DNA from 2 places in the Desulfofundulus sp. TPOSR genome. Region 1 is predicted to be linked to the other one. Evidence: a T-box and tRNA genes for the amino acid it is inferred to sense, from the RefSeq annotation. Region 1 holds a T-box; the other holds one or more tRNA genes.

Region 1 (6,711 bases):
AAATTGCTGCAGAACTAGGCAATCAAGTAGTATTTGTAAAAACCGACGTGCTGGATGAAATAAGCGTACGCAGCGCAATTGAGGCAACGATAAAACAATTTGGCGGCCTTCATATTGTTGTTAATTGTGCAGGCATTGCTGTTGCACAAAAGGTATTGGGGAAAAAAGGTCCCATGCCCCTAGAGAATTTTAATAAGGTAATTCAAGTAAATCTAGTGGGAACTTTTAATGTCATTCGCCTCGCTGCTGAAAAGATGATACAAAATGTGCCTAACCAGGACGGGGAGCGGGGAGTCATTATTAATACCGCCTCGGTGGCTGCCTTTGAAGGTCAGATTGGCCAGGCGGCTTATAGCGCCTCCAAGGGGGGAATAGTAAGCATGATTCTTCCAATAGCCCGGGAGTTTGCTCCGTACGGGATTCGCGTTATGGGTATCGCCCCGGGGATCTTTGATACTCCGATGTTTGAAAGTATTCCCGATGATGTTCGTAAATCCTTGGAGAAAATGGTTCCTTTCCCGTCCCGCCTTGGAAGGCCAGCCGAATTTGCCATGCTTGTACAGGCTATTGTGCAAAATCCCATGTTGAACGGTACTACCATTCGTCTTGATGGTGCCCTTCGAATGCAACCAAACTGACAAAGAGCATTTCAAGAACCGGAGCGATCTCGACTTTTTATTGGATAACCAGCGCGATGCGGAAATGGGGAGCGGAATGCGCACCAGCAAGTAGGCAGTGACCACAACAAGAAAGCCAATTACTTCTTAATCGATTACAAAACCCGGCACTTTCTCTGCCCGGGTAATTTTTTGCGATTATCAATATAAAAGTGATCCACCGGATAATGTCAAACTCCATCCACCGGTTTAATCCGTAAGGAAAATTTCTCCCGAAAGAGGCTATACGGCCATGTAAAATTTAAGTAGGTACCAGAAGGAGAACGATCCCCCAAAAAAAGAAATGAGACCTCGCCCTCAAAAAACACCGAAAGTCAAACTAAAGGAGTGTGAGGTCTCATGTTAAATATCGCCAAATAGTGGGTGCAGTCCTTCTTTTCGTCACCGGCCTAGTTAAAAAAAAAGAGTTAAGTTGTCAAGGGGTTGACATAATGAAAATGATTATTACTCCCCTTTATAACATGGTCATGGTCAGTCTGTCGAAGTTAACCTGATATGAGCACTACCGCCAGGAAAATCTTGAACGGCTCTTTGATGCTTATAACTTACGCAGCATCTTTCGGTGCCGGTAGGCAGAGCTGATCCGGGTATGGTACGAAGAATGCTTGTGCCGGTGTCCGGCCCCTGGTGCGACGACCCTGGTGTGGACGTTCCCAGTTGTAATAATGCTGGACATACACTTTCCCGATACCAGCCAGGCGACCGATAAGCTTCCCGTCCCGGCTCAACAGGTAACCTGGTACGGGGGCATGAACGTGCCGGTGTTGGCTGGCCTCCTTATCCAACTCCCATGCCGTTTTCTCTTGTGGAGGCTGCAAAGAGTCAACCCACTTAAAACGTTTTTGCCTGGTATTGAGACCGTTCCGTTTGAGTACTCCATATACGGCAGTTTCACCGACAATAATGCCGCCGTTTTCCGGCTTTCTCAGTTCAGCGCTGATTCTTTTCGGGCCGTAAGCAGGGTGTTCCTGGACAAAAGCCAGAATGGCTTCCTCAATGTCTGGTGGGGTCTGATTCGGTCTGATGCCCGGTACACGTTCTTTATCATAAAGGCCGGTCTCACCCTGTTCCTCATACCTTTCCAAAAACTTGTAGAGGGTGGTATGAGACATGTGACATATTCTTGCTATTTCCCTGCGTGTGTAAACTTTTCCCTGATCAAGTTGGCCGTGTAAAATTTCAGTAGGCACCAGAAGGGGATCAGCCCCCTGAAAAAGAAATGAGACCTCACGCGCCCAAAAAACACCAAAAATCAAGCTAAAGGAGTGTGAGGTCTCATGCTAAATATTCGCCAAATAGTGGGTGCAGTCCTTCTTTTCGTTAAGGGTCTGATTGAATTACTTGGTAGTTACAAGGACTTCTATGAACTTGAAAAAGGTATCCATGAGCTTTGTCAGAAAGTCTGCAACCAAATATTCACCTGGGCACTGGAACAGCTCGATACCCGCCTGATGAATGAACGTGACCGGAGCACCTGGAGGGTGGTTGGGTTTCGGGAAAAAACAGCCATCAGCACCTTTGGGGAATTTCCCTACAAAAGGCGCCTGTACAAAAACAAGAAAACCGGGGAAACCAGCTTCTTTTTAGATGAGCTGTTGGGCTGGCCGGAGCGGGCCACGATTACCCCTCGCCTAAAAGAACTGGCTGTCAAACTAAGCACTGAGCTTCCCTTTGACCGAGCGGCTGAGATTTTGAGCTACCTTGCTCCCGGGGTAAGTTCCATGACCATCTGGCAGGCCACCCAGGAAGTAGGCGAAGTTCTCCAACGCGAAGGCCAAGAAAAAAGAGCAGCAGTTTTTGAAGACGGCGAAGCTCCCGGAGGGAAAGAAGTGGCGCCGGAGCTGTGTATTGAAGCCGACGGGGTAATAATCCGCCTGCAAAGGGCAAAGCAGAAACGAGGAGAAATCAAACACATAGTAGCTTACGAGGGGAAGGAGCAAATAGACCGGGATCGCTTCGCCCTAAAAAACAAGCTTGTATTAAGCAGCTTAAATGAAGGTGAGGCAGCCTGGGAAGAAGGTTATGCCGAGATCGGGGGGAAATGGGATTTAAGCCAACATCCCTGTAAATGGTTTGGGCGAGTTGGATGACCTGCTGGCGGGTCTCCTCGGGAACAGCGTGAACCTGCTTGCGGCCCCGGTTCCCATGGACGAGGGCAGCAGGCCCCTGCGACTGGAATTTGGCCTTTAGCCTGTATACCTGACGTTCACTTAAGCCTAATACCAGGGCAGCTTCAAAGGTTGAGATCTGACCTTCCAAAACCCGCTGCAAAACCAGCATCCGCTTCAGTTCCGTCTGTGACAGGGTAACCATCTCCTTCATACTGACATTTTCACTGACGGATTTTACCCTGACAATATCACAGACGGATCACACGGATACAACCAGGCATGTTGACCTTACCCCTATTTTTTGTGTATAATACTTGTTGTTTATGTTGCAAAAGCTTATGTTGCAAAGCCTGTGAGCGGGACGAGTAGCCAGGTCCCTCCTGTTGCAGAGAGCCCGGGGAAGCTGGAAACCGGGTACAGGAAGCCATGGCGAAAATCACCCGGGAGGCGCCGGCTGAACGGCGGGATTATCCCCGTTTAGTAGGCCCGGACGGCTGGCCACCGTTACCGGCAAAACGAGGGGACAGGTTAGTGAACGTTAACCTGTCTATAAGGGTGGTACCGCGGGAAGATCCCGTCCCTTGGGGCGGGATTTTTTCTATTCTTTGTACACTTGGAGCAATTCCACGTGAAACCGAGGTGGTTGCTGATGGATTACAGTCAAACCTTGAACCTGCCTAAAACCGATTTTCCCATGCGGGCCAATCTGCCCCAACGGGAACCGGAGATTTTAAAATTCTGGGATGAAATTAATATTTACCGCCTCGTACAGCAAAAAAATGCCGGCCGGCCCAAGTTTATTCTGCATGACGGGCCGCCCTACGCCAACGGGCACATCCACCTGGGGACTGCCCTGAACAAGGTGCTCAAGGATATTGTGGTCAAGTATCATTCCATGGCCGGCTACGATGCCCCCTATGTGCCCGGCTGGGATACCCACGGGTTGCCCATTGAACAGCAGGCCATTAAAAACCTGGGGTTAAACCGGCATGCCGTTCACCCGGTGGAGTTCCGGCGCAAGTGCAGGGAATACGCCTTGAAATTTGTGGACGTCCAGCGGCAGGAGTTTAAGCGCCTGGGCGTGCGGGGAGACTGGGAGCATCCCTATCTCACCCTGATGCCCCATTATGAGGCGGCGCAAATTGGCGTCTTCGGGGAAATGGCCCGCCGGGGTTACATTTACAAGGGCTTAAAACCCGTTTACTGGTGTGCCACCTGTGAAACGGCCCTGGCTGAGGCGGAAGTGGAATATCAGGATAAAAAGTCTCCGTCCATCTATGTTCGTTTTCCCGTAAAGGATGGAAAGGGGCGTTTGCCGGCGGGCAGCCAGGTGGTCATCTGGACCACCACCCCCTGGACGTTAATTGCCAACGTGGCCGTTTGCCTGCATCCTGATTTCACCTATGTTCTGGTGGCCTCCGGGGAAGAGGAATATGTGGTGGCCAAAGAGCTGCTGCCTTCTTTTGCCCGGGCTGTGGGACTCAATGATTGGACCGTTAAAGAAGAGTTTGCCGGCAGCGACCTGGAGGGCGTAGTTCTGGGGCATCCCTTTATTGAACGGGATTCCCTGGTCATTTTAGGGGATCACGTTACCCTGGATGCCGGTACCGGTTGCGTGCACACTGCTCCGGGCCACGGCCATGAAGACTACCTGGTGGGGCAGCGCTACGGTTTGCCCATCCTGTCTCCCATTGACGGCCGGGGGCGTTTTACCGGGGAAGCGGGGCAGTTTGCCGGGCAGTTTTATACGGACGCCAACGAGGGTATCATTGCCGAGTTAAGGGCCAGGGGTAAACTGCTCAAAAGCGATACCATAAACCACCAGTACCCCCACTGCTGGCGCTGTAAAAAACCGGTCTTTTTCCGGGCTACGGAACAATGGTTTGCTTCTATTGAGGGCTTTCGCCAGAAAGCTCTGGAGGCCATCCGCCAGGTGCGCTGGATCCCGGCCTGGGGAGAAGAGCGCATTTACAATATGGTGGCCAACCGCGGCGACTGGTGCATTTCCCGGCAGCGGACCTGGGGCGTACCCATACCTATCTTTTACTGCACCGGTTGTGGCAAGGAAATTATTACCGAAGAAACCATATCCAACCTGCAGGAGTTGTTTAAGGAGCACGGGTCGGATATCTGGTTTATGCGGGAAGCAGCGGAACTGCTTCCCCCGGGGTTCAAATGCCCGTCCTGCGGAGCCGGCGAGTTTACCAAGGAAACCGATATCATGGATGTCTGGTTTGACAGCGGCACTTCCCACGTGGGCGTGCTGGAGCAGCCGGACATCTGGCCGGAACTGCGCTGGCCGGCGGATCTCTACCTGGAAGGCAGCGACCAGCACCGGGGCTGGTTTAACAGTTCCCTGTCCACGGCGGTGGCGGTACGGGGTCGGGCTCCGTACCGGGCTGTGCTCACTCACGGTTTCGTGGTTGATGAGCAGGGCCGCAAGATGAGCAAATCCCTGGGTAATGTTATCGATCCCCTGAAGATTGTCGATCAAATGGGTGCCGATATTTTGCGCTTGTGGGTGAGCTCTGCCGACTACCGGGGTGATCTGGCGGTATCGCAGAACATTCTCAAGCAAATGACCGAAGCCTACCGCAAGATCCGCAATACCTGCCGGTTTTTATTGGGGAACCTGTATGACTTCGGACCCGGCGACCAGGTACCCTATGACCGGCTTCCCGAGATGGATCGCTGGGCTCTTTTGCGCCTGCACCGGATGATGGAACGGGTGCTGGCTGCCTACAGGGATTACGAGTACCACGTGGTTTTCCATACCATTCATCACTTTTGTACCATTGATATGAGCGCGCTGTATCTGGATATGATTAAAGACCGGCTCTACACCACCCCCGCCCAATCCCCGGAACGCCGGGCGGCCCAGACTGTGCTCTACCAGGTATTACATGCACTGGTACGTTTGCTTGCCCCCATTTTGGCCTTTACCACGGAGGAAATCTGGCGCTATGCCCCCAAAGAAAAGGAGGCGCCGGTAAGTGTCCAGCTAACCGACATGCCCCAGGTGAACGAGGATTATCTGGATGTGGAACTGGAAGCCAAATGGGAGCGCCTGCTGGGCGTGCGGGGAGAGGTTACCCGGGCCCTGGAGGCGGCCCGGCGGGAAAAATTGATTGGTAACTCCCTGGAAGCTGCAGTGGTTCTGTTTGTCCGGGAGGAAATGTACGATTTTCTGTCCAGGGTCCAGGATCTGCCTACCATTTTCATCGTCTCCGCCGTGGAGCTGAAAAAGTGGACCGGGGACCTGCCGGAAAAGGCGGTGGTTTCTGAAACAATCCCGGGGCTGGCGATAGTGGTAGAAAGGGCGCCGGGAGAAAAATGTGAGCGGTGCTGGATGTACCATCCTGGAGTCGGCCAGGACCAGGAGCATCCCACTCTGTGCCCCCGCTGTGTGAGGGTCCTGAGTAACCGGGGCGGAGCACTGGAGTGAGCGGAGACCAGCGTACCGGCATTAGTTCAAATAAGAAACCCTTCTCCATTGGAGAAGGGTTTCTTTTTCGAGCCGGTAATGACCTGCGCTACAGCCATTACGCATCCCTGCATAGCCCACGGTAACCTTTCGGCTACCGCGGACCATTACGGAACCCGTAAAGACCTTTGCTCGACCAGTACAGATACCTGGGAAGCCTGATGCAATCTCTCGACTGCACCAGACCTCTCTATTTTAGTCGTAGTCGACAAAAATATTCCGGCACCTGTACTGATCTTAGCTCGATCAATGGATATCCCTTACGACCCGGCAGCAGTCCTTCGGACTGCTGCCGAGCCTGCAGGAACCTCCATTGATCTGCCCGCCGGCTGGTATCGAGCCTATGCGACCCGATATCAACCTTTGGCCGACTGCTACAGAGCCATTTGCGACCCTGTAGCAGTCTTGGCTCGGCCATTACCGACCCTGTTGTTCGTAT
Region 2 (6,711 bases), on a different contig from region 1:
AGCGGCTTTCTATGCCAATGATTCCTATGGAGGCCCTGACGGAGCCGGAAAAATCGTAAACCGGTGCGGCGATCCCTACGCCGTGGTCGAGATAGTCGCCGTAGGTGATGGCGTATCCCTGTTCCCGGATTTTTTTGATCTCCTCCAACAGCATTTTGGGGTTCAGGGACTCCTGGTCCTCTGTCATTTCTTTGATGTACAGGTGAATAAAATCATCATCCATGAAAGCAAGCAGGGCCTTCCTGGCCGCACCCCTGTGTAAGGGCACCTCCTTGCCGACAAGTTCCATAACTTTCACCGGATAAGGGCCTTCAAACCTTTCCAGGAAAATGCCCATCTTACCCTGAACAACGGTGAGATAGGAATCTTCGCCGGTACAAAGGGTAAGCTCTTTTAAAACGGGCAGGGCTGCCTTCCTCAAATCCAGCATTCCCCTGACCTGCAAGCCCATCTTCAGCAGCTGGGGACCCAGCCGGTAATTTTTGGTTTCAGGATCCTGTTCGACTATCCCAAATTCTTTAAATGTTTGCAAAAAACGATGGATGGTACTGGGTGGAAAACCCGTGAGGTGAAAAAGCTCCCTTATGGACAAGCCGTTTTCGGATCCTTTTTCCGAAATAGCCTGAAGGACAATCAGGCCCTTGCGTAGAGTGTTGCTCATCAGCATCAGACCATTTCATATAATGAAATTCATTCCGATAAATAGTGGAAATTTAATTTATCTTATTTAGACATTTCTTTCTTTTTTCCTGCAATCCGGCAAAAATACAAAAATTAAAGTTAATTTTTAGACCTCTAACTTCAGACCTCCGACTTCCATTTAGATTGCCCCGCACGCCTTTAGTTCTTCGATTTCGGCGGCAGTATAACCTAAACTCGAGAGGATTTCATGGGTGTGCTGGCCAAGAAGCGGCGGGGGCAGCCGGTACTCAATGGACATTTCGGAGAAGTTCAAGGGACTGCCAAGCACCTTGACTTTCCCCGCTTTTTCATGATCCATTTCCACCACCATGCCCCGGTGCAACACCTGGGGATGGGAAACCACTTCCGAAATGGCGTTGATCATCCCGCAGGGCACCTTGTGCTCGTGCAGCAAGTTTACCCAGTAGCTGGCCTCTTTCTGGATGAAAATCTCAGCCAGCAGCTTCTCCAGTTCATCCCGGTGTTTTACCCTCATCTCGTTGGTCACGAACCGGGGATCGTCCACAAACTTGAGGTCCAGGGCGGCGCAAAAACGCTGCCAGATGGCGTCGTTGCCCACGGCCAGGATGAAATACTTGTCCCTGGCGCGGAAAGCCCTGTACGGCACGATGGAAGGATGACCCGAGCCCATACGGATGGGATCCTTCCCGGACGCAAAATAGTTGCTGGCCATGTAGGTCAACCAGGAAACCTCCGTATCCATGAGGGAGATGTCAATGTACTGGCCTTTGCCGGTTTCTCTGCGGGCCATCAGGGCGCTTAAGATCCCAATAACGGCATACATGCCCGCTCCAATATCAATGATGGCCACGCCAATGCGTACGGGTTCGCCGTCCTTTTCCCCCGTGATGGACATCAGCCCGCCCTCACCCTGCATCAACAGGTCGTAAGCGGGGTGATCGCGGTAGGGGCCGTCCTGCCCATAACCGGACAGGGAACAGTAGATAATTTGCGGGTTAATTTCTTTAATCCGCTCGTAATCCACACCCAGGCGCTGCACCGTTCCGGGCAGGAAGTTTTCAATCATCACATCTGCCTCTTTGGCCAGCCTGTAGATGATTTCCCGCCCCTTGGGCGACTTCATGTTAACGGTAATGCTTTTCTTGTTCCTGTTGACGCTTAAGAAATAGGCGCTTTCCCCGTTAACAAAGGGAGGGCCCCAGCTCCGGGTCTCATCGCCGACCCCGGGCATCTCCACCTTGATCACTTCCGCCCCCAGGTCACCCAGAATCATGGTGCAGAAAGGCCCCGTCAGGACGCGGGAAATATCCAGCACCTTGACTCCCTCAAGGGGCAATTTCGCCTTTTTTTCCACCGCCATGCTGTCTCCCCTCCTTGTTCCAAATAATAAAATGGGTTCCAATAGATGAGTTATCATTTAGACAAATATTTGTTTTTTCCTGCTGTTATGACAAAAAATTTTTACTTAATATTCTTGAGAGATTTAAAGCGCTAGAAAGAAAAAAAAGAGCCCCCTTATTCAAGGGGACCCTGGTTTTACCGGTGTGCGAAAGTGTGCAATTTGCCTTTTCGCAATCTATCCAGCTATCTTCTATAGAGAAAGCCTCCCATTCAGGGAGGCCTTGATTTCACTGGTGGGCGATGACGGATTTGAACCGCCGACCCCATGCTTGTAAGGCATGTGCTCTCCCAGCTGAGCTAATCGCCCGTATGGTGACCCCAGCGGGATTCGAACCCGCGTTACCGCCGTGAAAGGGCGGTGTCTTAGACCACTTGACCATGGGGCCGTAAAACGGTCGTCAGTCGTCGGAAGTCAGAAGTCAGAAATAATTGCCGACTATATCTTTCATACCCAAAAAATGGCTTCAAAATCAATGATAATCTCTGACCTCCAACTTCCGACCTCCGACTTCCATTTTGGTGGGCCCACCAGGACTCGAACCTGGAGCCAGCCGGTTATGAGCCGGATGCTCTACCAATTGAGCTATAGGCCCACAAATTAAGATATGAGATGTGAGACTGGAGAACGGTGCATAAATGATTATACATAAAAACACAGCCCCGGTCAATGGCTTTGTGGAGAAAAATTATACCGGGGCTGGTGGTTTAATCTAAGTAGTCTTTAAGCTTCTTGCTGCGGCTGGGATGCCGCAGCTTGCGCAGAGTTTTCGCCTCAATTTGCCGGATCCGTTCCCGGGTCACCCCAAACTTCTGACCCACTTCCTCCAAAGTACGGGCGCGGCCGTCGTCCAGCCCAAAGCGCAGGCGCAGCACCTTTTGTTCCCGGTCGGTGAGGGTTTTCAGAACCTCCTCCAGTTGCTCCCGCAAGAGAGTATAAGAGGCCTCTTCCGCCGGCGCCCGGGCGTCCTGGTCCTCGATGAAATCCCCCAGGTGAGAATCTTCTTCCTCCCCAATAGGCGTTTCCAGGGAAACGGGTTCCTGGGCTATTTTCATGATCTCCCGCACCTTTTCCTCGGAAATGCCCATCTCCTTGGCGATTTCCTCCGGGGTTGGCTCCCGGCCCAGTTCCTGCAAAAGCTGGCGGGAAACCCGGATCAGCTTGTTGATGGTTTCCACCATGTGGACCGGTATCCGGATGGTCCTGGCCTGATCGGCGATGGCCCGCGTGATGGCCTGCCGGATCCACCACGTGGCATAAGTGCTGAACTTATATCCCTTGCGATAGTCAAATTTTTCTACCGCCTTGATCAGTCCCAGGTTGCCTTCCTGGATCAGATCTAAAAAGAGCATACCCCGGCCTACGTAACGCTTGGCTATGCTGACCACTAAACGCAGGTTGGCTTCCGCCAAACGTCGTTTCGCTTCCTCATCTCCCTGCTCCATGCGTTTGGCCAATTCGATTTCTTCTTCCGGGGTCAACAGGGGAATGCGCCCGATCTCTTTCAAGTACATCCTTACGGGATCGTCTATGGCGACCCCCTCGGGAATGGAAAGGTCCACATCCTCTTCTGCTGGCGGCTCCATAACGGCGTCATCTATAGGTTCCAGGTCCGGGATTTCCGGCACCACTTCGATACCCATACCGGCTAATTTTTCATAGATATCGTCAATTTGTTCCGGCGTTAAATCAATACCCTGCAGGGTATCCATAATCTCACTGTAGGTGAGGACGCCCCTTTTTTTACCCTTTTCGATTAATTCCCTGACACATTCAAGTTTGCTCAATTCGTCCCCCAATTTGCTCATTCCCCCTTTCCAACAAGGGTTTGCCGGTCTGTAACAGACTTTGCAGGTCACTTAAAATCCGGGCTACACGCCCCTGATCGCCAATCCTTTCGGCTTCAGCCAGTTCCTGTACCAGTCTTTCCCTTTTTTCCTGTATATTATTTCTTTGAATGGTACAGACAAGATCGGGAATTATTTTAACCGGGTCATCCCCGGGTATTTTTTCCATGAGCAATTGGCTTAATAAGTGTTGTTCTTCTTCATCCAATTCATGCATCCACGCAGCCGGATCAACCCGAACCGCTTCCCCCTCACGGCAGATAAACTGGTAAATCTGGCGTAAACCAGGGTCCCTGGGGAAGGATTCGCCCAGTTGCCGGCGAACCTCCTGCACATACCCGGGATAATGCAACAACAGCTGGACAAGGAGCAATTCCGCTTTATTTCGGGCGCTTGCTATTATATTATGCTTATTTTTAGCAATTTTATCCGGATTTGGCCATTTTTTTCCCGAGTTTCTACTAAATCGCTGTAAAGCATCTCTCACCGCTTCCCAGCTTAAGCTTAAACGGGCAGCCACCCGCTTAATACCCTCTTCCCGTTCCACTTCCCCAGGCATGGCAGCCAGGTTTGGTAGAACCTGGGCCAACAGGGAAGCGGTATCACCACCTTTTTCCGCCGCCCGGCTTAGCTTGTAGTCCAGCAGGGAGGTCGCCGTCTCCACCAGTTGCTGCCACTTCTCCCTTCCATGCTGCCTGATATATTCATCCGGGTCTTTACCCTCGGGAATGGTGACCACCCGCACGCGAAATCCAAGCTGTTGCAGAAGATCCAGCCCCCGGATGGTGGCAGCAACGCCAGCCGTATCAGCGTCATAAGCAATGACCACATCTTTGGTGTAACGGGACAGAAGATGGCCCTGCTCTGCAGTGAGGCTGGTCCCCAGGGAAGCCACCGCATTGTGAATGCCGTGTTGGTGAGCGGTAATCACATCCATATAGCCTTCCATAATGATGGCATAACCTTGTTCCCGGATGGCTGCCCGGGCCAGATGCAGGCCGAAAAGCAGCTGCCCCTTATTAAATACTATGGTCTCCGGGGTATTCAGGTACTTGGGCTGGCTGTCATCCAGTACCCGGCCCCCGAAGCCCACCACCCGCCCCTGGGCATTGCAAATGGGAAAGATCAGGCGGTTTCTAAACCGGTCGTAAAGCTTTCCCCGCTCCCCCCTGATCAAAAGACCCAGTTCCACCGCCCGGTGGGAAGGGCAGTTGCGGGAGGCAAGAAACTGCAACAGGGTATCCCATCCGGGAGGAGCATAACCCAGTTGAAAAATCCCCTGGGTATGCCGGGACACCCCCCGCCTTTCCAGATAGCTGCGGGCTTCCCTCGCCTCCGGCCGGTGGATGAGAAAGTGGTGATAAAAATCCCGCACCATGGCGTTAATTTCCCAGGCCTGCTCCTCCAGCCAGGCCCGCGACCCCTCCCGGGGCCCGCCAGGACGCGGTACTGTTATGCCGGCCCGGTCCGCCAACCTGTATACCGCCTCTGGAAAAGTCAGGTTCTCTTGAAGCATTAAAAATTTAAAGACGTTGCCCCCAGTGCCGCAGCCAAAACAGTAAAAGATCTGTTTGTCGGGGCTGACCGTAAAGGACGGATCCCTCTCCTGGTGAAAGGGACAACTACCAACATAGTTTTTACCTTTCTTCTCCAGGCGAACATACTCACCGATTAGCTGCACAATATCAGTTGCCAGGCGGACGGATTCCACGACATCGGCAGGGATCAGGCCACCCATGGGAACCACCCTTCCACATCCAGCCCAGGGGCGTCACGTCCCTCTGTGAATGAGGTATTCGCTATCACTATAGATTTTCCTCCCCAGACCTTCGACAATTTTTCTATCCTTCCGTTAACCTATCCCGGCGTGGGAAAGGCCCGGGGAATAAAGAGACGGGAAAATTGGGTAATGGCGAAATGGTCGGTCATGCCCGCAATGTAATCACAAACAACCCTTTCCACCCCCATCTCATCAACCCTCTTGAGTTGTTCCGGAGGCAGCGTTTCCGGATGCTTGGTGAAGTAAATATAAAGGTACTGGACCACGTTTTTTGCCTTGGATTCCTCTCTTTTCGCCTCTGAACCAATGTAAACGTGGGCAAAAAGGAAAGAGCGCAACTCATCTGTGGCCTGCTGGACTTCAGGGCTCATGGAGATCACCGGTCTTTCCCAGCTGTTGTTGATCAGGTCCAGCACCATGGTGTTAATACGTTCCCGGTGCGTGCGTCCTAGAACGTCCAGGCAGGGCTTAGGCAGATCCTCCAGGGTAAGAATGCCACCCCGGATGGCGTCGTCAATATCATGGTTAATATAGGCCACGCGGTCACAAATTTTTACCACCTGGCCTTCCAGGGTAAGCGGCCTTACCGGACCGGTGTGGTTTAAAATCCCGTCCCGGACTTCCCGGGTAAGGTTTAAACCCCTACCCCCTTCCAGTTCATCCACGATCCGCAAACTCTGCTCGTTGTGACGAAACCCGGGAGGGAAAACCTCATTTAAAGCTTCTTCCCCGATATGACCAAAAGGGGTATGCCCCAGGTCATGGCCCAGGGCAATGGCCTCGGTAAGGTCTTCATTCAGACGCAGTGCTTTGGCCACCGTGCGGGAAATTTGAGCCACTTCGAGGGTATGGGTAAGCCGGGTACGGTAGTGATCCCCTTCGGGAATGATAAAAACCTGGGTTTTGCCCTTTAAACGACGAAAACTTTTGGAATGGATGATCCGGTCCCGGTCCCGTTGAAAAGCCGTACGCACCTGACAGGGTTCCTCGGGGTACAGGCGACCGGCACTGGACGAACTGCA

What was found. A T-box is a leader RNA that pairs with one kind of tRNA and senses whether it is charged. The one in region 1 lies ahead of ileS (isoleucine--tRNA ligase), so its partner is inferred to be a tRNA-Ile.
Region 2: it encodes a tRNA-Ile, which carries the amino acid that the T-box ahead of ileS (isoleucine--tRNA ligase) is inferred to sense. The anticodon was not compared.

What each region holds. Positions count from the first base shown of each region.
Region 1 covers NZ_JAAOEF010000001.1:332,558-339,268, reverse strand. The annotation lists gene G7K71_RS01765 (3-hydroxyacyl-CoA dehydrogenase) at 1-638, shown strand, start outside; gene G7K71_RS01760 (helix-turn-helix domain-containing protein) at 1,223-1,867, opposite strand; partial or broken gene G7K71_RS01755 (UPF0236 family transposase-like protein) at 1,955-2,734, shown strand; partial or broken gene G7K71_RS20140 (helix-turn-helix domain-containing protein) at 2,832-2,957, opposite strand; T-box leader at 3,132-3,373, shown strand; gene ileS (isoleucine--tRNA ligase) at 3,438-6,233, shown strand.
Region 2 covers NZ_JAAOEF010000002.1:352,504-359,214, reverse strand. The annotation lists gene G7K71_RS10295 (IclR family transcriptional regulator) at 1-661, opposite strand, end outside; gene G7K71_RS10290 (CaiB/BaiF CoA-transferase family protein) at 821-2,023, opposite strand; tRNA gene G7K71_RS10285 (tRNA-Val) at 2,296-2,371, opposite strand; tRNA gene G7K71_RS10280 (tRNA-Glu) at 2,375-2,450, opposite strand; tRNA gene G7K71_RS10275 (tRNA-Ile) at 2,582-2,657, opposite strand; gene rpoD (RNA polymerase sigma factor RpoD) at 2,770-3,870, opposite strand; gene dnaG (DNA primase) at 3,836-5,647, opposite strand; gene G7K71_RS10260 (deoxyguanosinetriphosphate triphosphohydrolase) at 5,767-6,711, opposite strand, start outside.